DNA from 2 places in the Syntrophotalea acetylenica genome. Region 2 is predicted to be linked to the other one. Evidence: riboswitches for the same ligand, from Rfam matches in the RefSeq annotation. Region 2 holds a riboswitch; the other holds the start of a gene.
The links. Region 2 has a riboswitch for molybdenum cofactor ahead of A6070_RS13770 (aldehyde ferredoxin oxidoreductase C-terminal domain-containing protein). Riboswitches for the same ligand answer to the same signal wherever they lie in the genome.
Positions count from the first base shown of each region.

Region 1: another riboswitch for molybdenum cofactor. It lies ahead of A6070_RS12355 (aldehyde ferredoxin oxidoreductase C-terminal domain-containing protein); the one in region 2 lies ahead of A6070_RS13770 (aldehyde ferredoxin oxidoreductase C-terminal domain-containing protein).

Region 1 covers NZ_CP015455.1:2,636,117-2,640,291, reverse strand. Annotated here, with positions in the region: gene A6070_RS15460 (PAS domain S-box protein) at 136-1,425, shown strand; molybdenum cofactor riboswitch at 1,662-1,783, shown strand; gene A6070_RS12355 (aldehyde ferredoxin oxidoreductase C-terminal domain-containing protein) at 1,820-3,547, shown strand; gene ttcA (tRNA 2-thiocytidine(32) synthetase TtcA) at 3,829-4,175, shown strand, end outside.
Region 2 covers NZ_CP015455.1:2,932,116-2,936,290, reverse strand. Annotated here, with positions in the region: partial or broken gene A6070_RS13770 (aldehyde ferredoxin oxidoreductase C-terminal domain-containing protein) at 1-1,568, opposite strand, end outside; molybdenum cofactor riboswitch at 1,628-1,747, opposite strand; gene A6070_RS13765 (vWA domain-containing protein) at 1,972-2,997, opposite strand; gene A6070_RS13760 (hypothetical protein) at 3,007-3,807, opposite strand; gene A6070_RS13755 (vWA domain-containing protein) at 3,894-4,175, opposite strand, start outside.

The DNA.
Region 1 (4,175 bases), 300 kb from region 2:
TATGTTTGTCTGGCTCTTGTCAATAAAAAAGTCGGGCCTGGAACTGCCGCAGCCAACGGCCCGGGGCCTTGCGGTCCGGAACGATTCCCGATATGCTGCCGGGGGCTGCAAGGGAAGCAAGAAAGGGCAGAGAAGATGGTACAGAATGCGAAGAATGAGGCCGGAGCAAGGGGCAGGCACGACCAGACCGGTGGGGAGAACCTTCTGCAGGATTTTGAATTTCATCAATTGCAGTGCATCTTCTCCGCCACCACCAACCTGGTCATGGTCGCCGACCATCAGGGAATGGTTTTTCAGCTCAACCCCGCCGCCGAGCATTTTTTTGTCGAATATGCATGGTGTGGCGTGCCTTTCTGGGAGTTGCTCGAATTGCCCGCAGCTGATCTGGAGGCAGCCTTGCGCGCCTATGCGCCGGATACTCACCATGAGATTTTTCTTTCGCGGTCCGGGCAGTGGTTCAATCTGCGGCTGGTTGCCTATGCGCCCCATGCCGACGGGCCAAGGGGATTTATCCTTATCCTCAACGATATCACCTGGCTGGTCGACAACCGTCAGCATCTCGAGAAGCTGGTCGCGGAGCGGACCCAGGCTCTGGCCAATTCCGAGAAAATGCTACGCCTTATCTTTCAGTCCGTCGGCAACGGCATTGTGCTGCTTGGCGACGCTTACCGGATTGTCAAAGCCAACCAGCGCGCCGGCCAGATTTATGGTTGCGACCCGCAACAACTGCTTGGCCGGGATCTTAGGGATCTGATCGATAATCACGGCCGCTGGACGCTGATGTCCTGTGTCGCGGCGCTGTCTGGCGAATCGAGCATGAGCGCCGAAATGCAGGTGCGGCGCTGTGACGGCGGCATGCTTCCGGCCAGTTTTATGGTAACCCGCGTCGAGATCGACGGGCACTTGTTCTGGCCGGTGATCGTGCGGGACATTTCCCGCCAGAAAGCCCTCGAAAGACGTCTGCGGCTGGAAAAACAGCAGGTGGAAGAGATGAACGTTACCTTGCGCAACGTCATGAAGAGCGTCGACGGGCAGCGCAAGGAATTCGAGCAGAACCTGGCGCGACGCATCCGTTCCCATCTGCTGCCGGCGCTGGAACGCATTGCCAGTGAACCGTCGGAGGCCATCCGCTCCAGTTATATCGACCTGGTGCGGGAGCAGCTCATCGGCCTGACCAGCGGTACCGCGGCGGAACTCGATGCGGGGCTGATGAAACTGAGCAGAACCGAAATGCGCATCTGCCAGTTCATTCAGGCCGGATGCTCCACCAATGATATTTGCGAAGCCATGAATCTGGCCTTTGAAACGGTACAGACCCATCGGAAAAACATCCGCCGCAAGCTGGGGCTGCGCGGCAAAAATGTCAACCTGCACTCCTATCTTATCGGACGTCGTGTCTCTGCCGGCCAAGAAGATGCCGGCTGAGCAACATTGTTCGCCTGCCTGGCAAATCTTCCCATGGGCTGCATGTGACCCGCCAATGTATACACCATCGAACAGGTTATCCGGCGTATTTATGTTTGATCGGGTATGCTTTCATACCCTTAAAATCCCCGATTGATCACCTGTCGGGCCGATGCTCCTTGTGCTATAAAACCCCCGAACGATATATCTGGTCCCGATGTGTTTAACTGCCGTTGCGGATGCCGGAGATCGTTTCAATGTGCGCCAGTCTCCGAGCCAGTCTTGCCTAAGGGGAAGGCCCCCAGGGCAGGCGGCCAAAGGGTTCCGCTGGAAACGGCGGTGCCTCCCGCGCTTGGAAAGGAGATATGCCCGGAATTCCGTTCCATTTATTTATCGCATGGGGAGGAAAGATTTTATGCACATCGTTCGCGTCAACATGTCCGATCTGACGGTCAAGACGGAGGAAGTCCCGGCCGAATGGAAAACCCTCGGCGGTCGTGCCCTGACCACCACTATCGTGGCATCCGAGGTTGTCCCGACCTGCCATCCTCTGGGACCCAACAACAAGCTGGTGTTTGCGCCCGGCATGTTGTCCGGCACGCCGGCCGCCAACTCCGGCCGTATGTCCTGTGGCGGCAAAAGCCCGCTGACCTACGGCATCAAGGAATCCAACTCCGGCGGAACCACCGCCCAGCAGTTCGCCAAGCTCGGCATCCATGCCATGATTATCGAAGGCCGTCCGGCCGAGGATAAATGGTATCGGCTGCACGTGGACAAGGACGGCGTAACCATCCACGAAGAGACCGAGGTGGTCGGCATGCAGAACTTCGCCGTTATCGCTGAAATGGAAAAACGTTTTGGCGACAAGGTCGGCGTCATGTCCATCGGCATCCCCGGCGAAAAGCGCATGGCGGCGGCCAACATTTCGGTGAAGGACCCCGACCACAAAATCCGGTCTCATGGCCGGGGCGGCATGGGCGCGGTCATGGGCTCCAAAAAAATCAAGTGCATCACCGTCGACGGTACCGGCGCCGGCAAGGTCGAAATTGCCGATCCCGAGAAATTCAAAAAAGCCGCCAAGGTGTTTGCCAAGGCGTTGCTGGATCATCCCGTTTCCGGTCAGGGGCTGCCGACTTACGGCACCAACATCCTGGTCAATATCCTTCATGAAGCAGGTGGTCTGCCGACCAAGAACTTCCGTTACGGCCAGTGCGATCATCACGACAAGATTTCCGGCGAGACCATGCATGACACCATCGTCGAGCGCAAGGGACACCCCAAGCACGGTTGCCATGCCGGATGTATGATCCAGTGCTCGCAGGTCTACAACGACAAGGACGGCAACTATCTTACCTCCGGTTTTGAGTACGAGACTATCTGGGGACTTGGCGCCGACTGCCTCATCCAGGATCTGGACGATATCGCTACCTGTGACAATATCATGGATGACATCGGCATCGACTCCATCGAGGGCGTGGTCACCATGGGTGTGGTCATGGAGGCCGGCATCATCCCCTGGGGGGACGGTAAAGGGGCCATCCGCCTGCTGCGCGAAGAGGTCGGCAAGGGCACGCCGCTCGGTCACATTATCGGCAACGGTACCGGTTCGGTCGGACAAGCCTACGGACTGACCCGGGTTCCGGTGGTCAAAAATCAGGGGATCCCGGCCTACGACCCCCGTTCGGTCAAGGGCATCGGCATCACCTATGCGACCTCGACCATGGGTGCTGACCATACCTCGGGCTATTGCATCGCCACCAATATTCTCAAATGTGGTGGTTTCGTCGATCCTCTGAGCAAGGAAGGCCAGGTTGAGCTGTCACGCAATCTGCAGATCGGCACTGCCGTCATCGACAGCACCGGCATGTGCGTTTTCGTGGCTTTCCCGATGCTCGACATTCCCGAGTGCGCCGAAGCGCTGAATGATATGGTGGCCGCCCGTTTCGGCATTGAGCTGGATAATGACGGCGTTGTCGCGCTGGGCAAGAAAATTCTCAAGATGGAGCATGAATTCAATCTGGCCGCCGGCATGAGCAACGCTGATGACCGCCTGCCCGAGTTCTTTTCTCTTGAGACAGTGCCTCCGCACAATGCCATCTGGGATTTCACCGACGCAGAAATCGATGAATTCTGGAATTTCTGAACAAGCGGAAGCCTGATGCTTTCGCCAGGTCGAGGCAGGGGGGCCCTTCCGGGTGGGCCCCTTTGCCCCGGCTGTCTTGTGTTTCCTGTCGTACCACCGAAACCTGTTCTGGCCGTCCGGACCCCTGGTCCGGGCGGCATTTTTTTTAACATCCGCCATCTTTCATAAGCTTCGATTGTTGGCCCCGCATGCCGGAATCCCCTGCGCGGCCTGGCAGTGACTTGCATTGCCGGGCGAAATGCCGTAAAACAGCCTATTCAAACCCTACGAAGGAGCCTGTTTTGCCGATTGTCGAAGATAAGCTGTTTCGCAAGATAAAAAAACTGGCCGGCAGGGCCATCGGGGATTTCAACCTCATTGAAGAGGGGGACCGAATCGCGGTGGCCGTATCCGGCGGCAAGGATTCCTGGACCCTGCTGCATATTCTCGACAGCTTGAGGCGCCGGGCGCCGGTGCGTTACGAACTGGTTGCCGTCAATGTCGATCCCGGGTTTTCCGGTTATCGTACGGATATCATGGAAGCGCATCTGAAGGAGCACGGCTTCGCCTACCACATGGAGCGTACCGATTGCGCTGCCATTATCCGGGAGAAATTGCGTCCCGGGTCGTCTGTTTGCGCGTTTTGTGC
Region 2 (4,175 bases):
CTCCATTTTCAGGATCCTGGCGCCCATGCCGACGAAGTCGTCAACGCTCATTTCGACGCCGAAGCGGGCGGCGCACATATCGACCAGTGCGGGCAGAACTTCGGGGATGTCCAGAGCGGGGAAGGCCACGAAGATGCACATACCGGTGCTGTCAATGGAGGTGGTGGCGATCTGCAGGTTGCGGGACAACTCAACCTGGCCGTCCTTCTTCAGGGGATCGACAAAACCGCCGACCTTGAGGATGTTGGTGGCGATGGAGTAACCGGCGGTATGGTCGGCACCCATGGTCGTGGTTGCATAAGTGATACCGATACCCTTGACCGAGCGGGATCGTAAGCCGGGATACCCTGGCCCTTGACGACCGGAACGCGGGTCAGGCCATAGGCCTGGCCGACGGAGGCGGTGCCGTTGCCGAGGATGCGGCCCAGCGGGGTGCATTTGCCGATTTCCTCGTTCATGATGCGCAGGGCTTCCTTGCCATCGCCCCAGGGCAATACGCCGGCGTCCATGGCGACGGCGAGCAATACGGCGCCTTCGATGGAGTCGATGCCGATGTTGTCCATGGCGTTATCGATGCGGGCGCAGTCGTCGAGGCTCTGGATCAGGCAGTTGATGCCCAGACCCCAGACGGTCTCGTATTCGAAACCGGAGGTGATGTACGCGCCGGCTTCGTCAACATAAACCTGGGAGCACTGGATGATGCAACCGGCGTGGCAGCCATGCTTGTGGTGGCCACCGCGCTTGACGATGGTGTCGTACATGGTTTCACCGGACACCAGGTCATGGTGTTCACAGGTACCGTACCTGAAGTTCTTGGTCGGCAGGCCGCCGGCTTCGTTCAGGATGTTGATCAGAACGTTGGTGCCGTAGGTGGGCAGACCCTCGCCGCTTACGGGGTGATCGAGCATGCCTTTGGCGAAAACCTTGGCGGCGGCGCGGAATTTTTCGGGATTCGCAATTTCAACCTTGCCGGCGCCGGTGGCGTCAATGGTGATACACTTGATTTTCTTGGAGCCCATAACGGCGCCGAGACCGCCGCGGCCATGGGAGCGGATCTTCTGGTCGGGGTCCTTCACCGAGATGTTGGCGGCGGCCAGGCGGTTTTCGCCGGGGATGCCGATGGTCATGACGCCGATTTTGGTATCGTATTTGGCGTTCATGGCGTCAATGACGTCGAAGTTCTGCTTGCCGACCAGCTCGGAGGCGTCCTCGAAGGTCACGCCGTCCATGGTGACATGCAGGCGGTACCATTTGTCATCCTTGGGCTGGCCTTCGATGATCATGGCCTTGATGCCCATTTTGGCGAACTGCTGAGCGCTGGTGCCGCCGGAGTTCGATTCCTTGATGGTGCCGGTCAGCGGGCTCTTGGCGCCGGCAGACATGCGGCCGGAGTTGGCGGCCGGGGTGCCGGACAGCATGCCGGGAGCAAAAATCAGTTTGTTGTTGGGGCCGAGGGGATGGCACTGCGGGGGAACTTCCTTGGCCACGATGGTGGAAGTCAGCGCACGGCCACCCAGGGTGGCGTATTCGGCGGGGACTTCCTCGACCTTGCAGGTAAGGTCGTTCATGTTTACGCGCAAAATTTTGTTCATTGTCTTGCTTCCTCCCAATTTTGCTTTTCTTGGAATGGTTCCGGGTGAAATCTCCTTTCCAGAGAGGGAGGCGCCACTGTTTCCAGCGGAACCCTTCGGCCTGTCGCCATAAGGACCTTCCCAGTAGGCAGCGAGGCTCGGAGATCGGAATTTTGCGTCAGGTGCTGATGCTGTTGTCAAAGACTTTTTCCAATTTGTTGACTTATAACACAAAATAGAACGAAAGTTCAATAAGGTATGCTGTATACATTTCCAAAATGGTCATAAATTCTCTCCAGAATTTCAAAACACATTGAAAACATTATTGAAAAAAGTTTTTGGGAGGAATTGAAACGGCGTGGTTTTTTGGCTTGTTTCCAAGGGTTGACAGGGTTTTTGACTAGAGCAGCAAAAACAGGATGTAGCATAGCAGGCCCGTTGCCAGAAACAGAGGCGCAAGGTCGAAAGGCGCGGGGCGCGGGGGCAGATCGGCGGGGGTTGCCGCCGTGGTGCCGATATTGCGCAACAGTTGCGAAGCGACGTCATCGAGCGATTCGCCGGTCAGCTGGATATAGGAGCCTCCGGTGGTTTCGGCGATGGCCCGCAGGGTCCGGGCATCGAGTCGGGTTTTGAGGGGGATATCCTCGCTGTCCGTGAAAAAACCGTCGATATCGGCGGCGCCTTTGCGTCGTATGGGGATGAAGACATCCCGTTCGCGGCCGATGCCGATCGTAAACACGGGGGGCGGGGGCGCGTCACGCGAGGTGATGCTTTGCAGGATTTCTGCCTGGTTGTTTTCGGTATCTTCGCCATCTGTCAGCAGAATCACTGCACGGGCGGGGGTGCCGGTCTGGCTGGCAGCCATCAGTATGCCGCTGTCGAGTGCGGCTATCAGGTTGCTGCCCGATTCGGTCAGATCGCCGAGATCGGTATGCGTCGCCATATAGCGCAGAAATCCGTGATCGCGGGTCGGTGAGACGACTTCGATGCCGTTGCGCGCAAAAAAGAACAGACCGACCTTTTCTCCCTCCAGTCGGCTCAGCAGCGTCAGAACCAGTTGCCGGGCGGCATTCAGGCGGTTGGATACGGAGGTCACCGCCGGTTGGCCCGATAGCCGTCCGACAGCCATGTCTTCGGCGAGCATCGATTTGCTGACATCGATGCCGATCGCCAGCACCAGATTGTCGCTGATGTTTCCCTGCCGCAGGACGGTGATGGCGGGGCCGGCCAGTGCGGCTACCATTCCAGCCAGCCCGAGCAGAGGCAGCAGGCAGCGACCATAAAGCCTCCAGGCTCCCCTGCCGTTACGATCGAATCGAAACCGATGCCGCAACCGCTCCAGAAACCGCTCCGTGGACCAGATGCGCCACGCAACGGGGACAAGCAGCAGTAACAGCCAGAAACAGTGCGGATGACTAAAGCGCATGGCGTTGGCCTATTTCTCCACCCTGGTGTCCAGGGGCACGCCGGGCGCGAAGCCGGCCACATCCGGGATGAACGCCTCGAGTTGTTCCTGCACCTCGGACATGTTTTCCTGGGGGATTTCACTCAGGCCGATGCGCCTGTATTCACCGAGCCCGACGATAAGTTCCAGGTTCCAGCGTGGTATTGCCCTTTGCAGTGACGTGCTGCGAAGACCGTCGACGAGATCGATGGCGGTTTTGTAATCGTCAACGGCGTCGGACAGAAATTTTGCCGCCTTGCGCCCATCCTGTTCGAAGGCCAGTACGCTGTAGGCCAGCATGACCGAAACGTTCCCCTTGAGATTGTGCAACTTCCATTGCATGGGGGCAAAAAGGGCTTCGGGGTTTTCCAGAGCTGCTGTGCAGCTGTCGCGTAAAGCGAGCAGCTGTTCGTGAAAAGTTTTCAGATCCTGCTGCTGGGAGACGGCCAGATAACGATTGTTGAGGGCGGCGGTGATCTGTTTGAAGTCGTCGACACGGGCTCGCCATGTGCGCGCCAGCAGGGCATACTCGGCTTGCGGCAGGGACAGTCCGGATTTTTCGGCATCGGCAGTGATTTTTTCAAGTTCGGCCGCGGCGGCGGCGTGTTCTTTGATGCCGGACACGCTTGCCAGGCGCGTGTTGAGCCTTTCCAGAGCCGTGTGATGCTGGACCTTGCGCCACAGGCCGACGCCGCCAATGGTCACCAGCAGCAAACCGGTGAGGCCGATGGTGGCCAGGATGAAGGGGATCGCGGGTTGATAACGCCGAAGAATATTCGAAAAAAGAGCCATGATGCATTCCTCGCAGTGGTCGGCGGAAAATTTTCCCTGGGAGACGCGCCGGCAACGGTCGGCGTGTCATGGGTCCAAAGTGCCATTTACAGTTTGCGCAACCCCGGTACGCTGCGCAGCAGCAGATGCAGGATGGCAAGTCCAAGCCCCAGAAGGGTCAGTGGCTGCCGCAGCCAGCGGGGTTGCAGGGTAATTCGCGTCAGGTTGCGGTTGGTCTCCAGAATATCGATTTCCCGGTAGACCTCCTCGATCTGTGTCTGGTCCAGTCCCCTGGAGGTGACGAAAATGCGCCCGACGGTGGCTTCGCCCGCCGCCGGTTGCATGGCTTCCTCCACCGCCTGATCGACTTCGCCGCCAACGGAAATAAT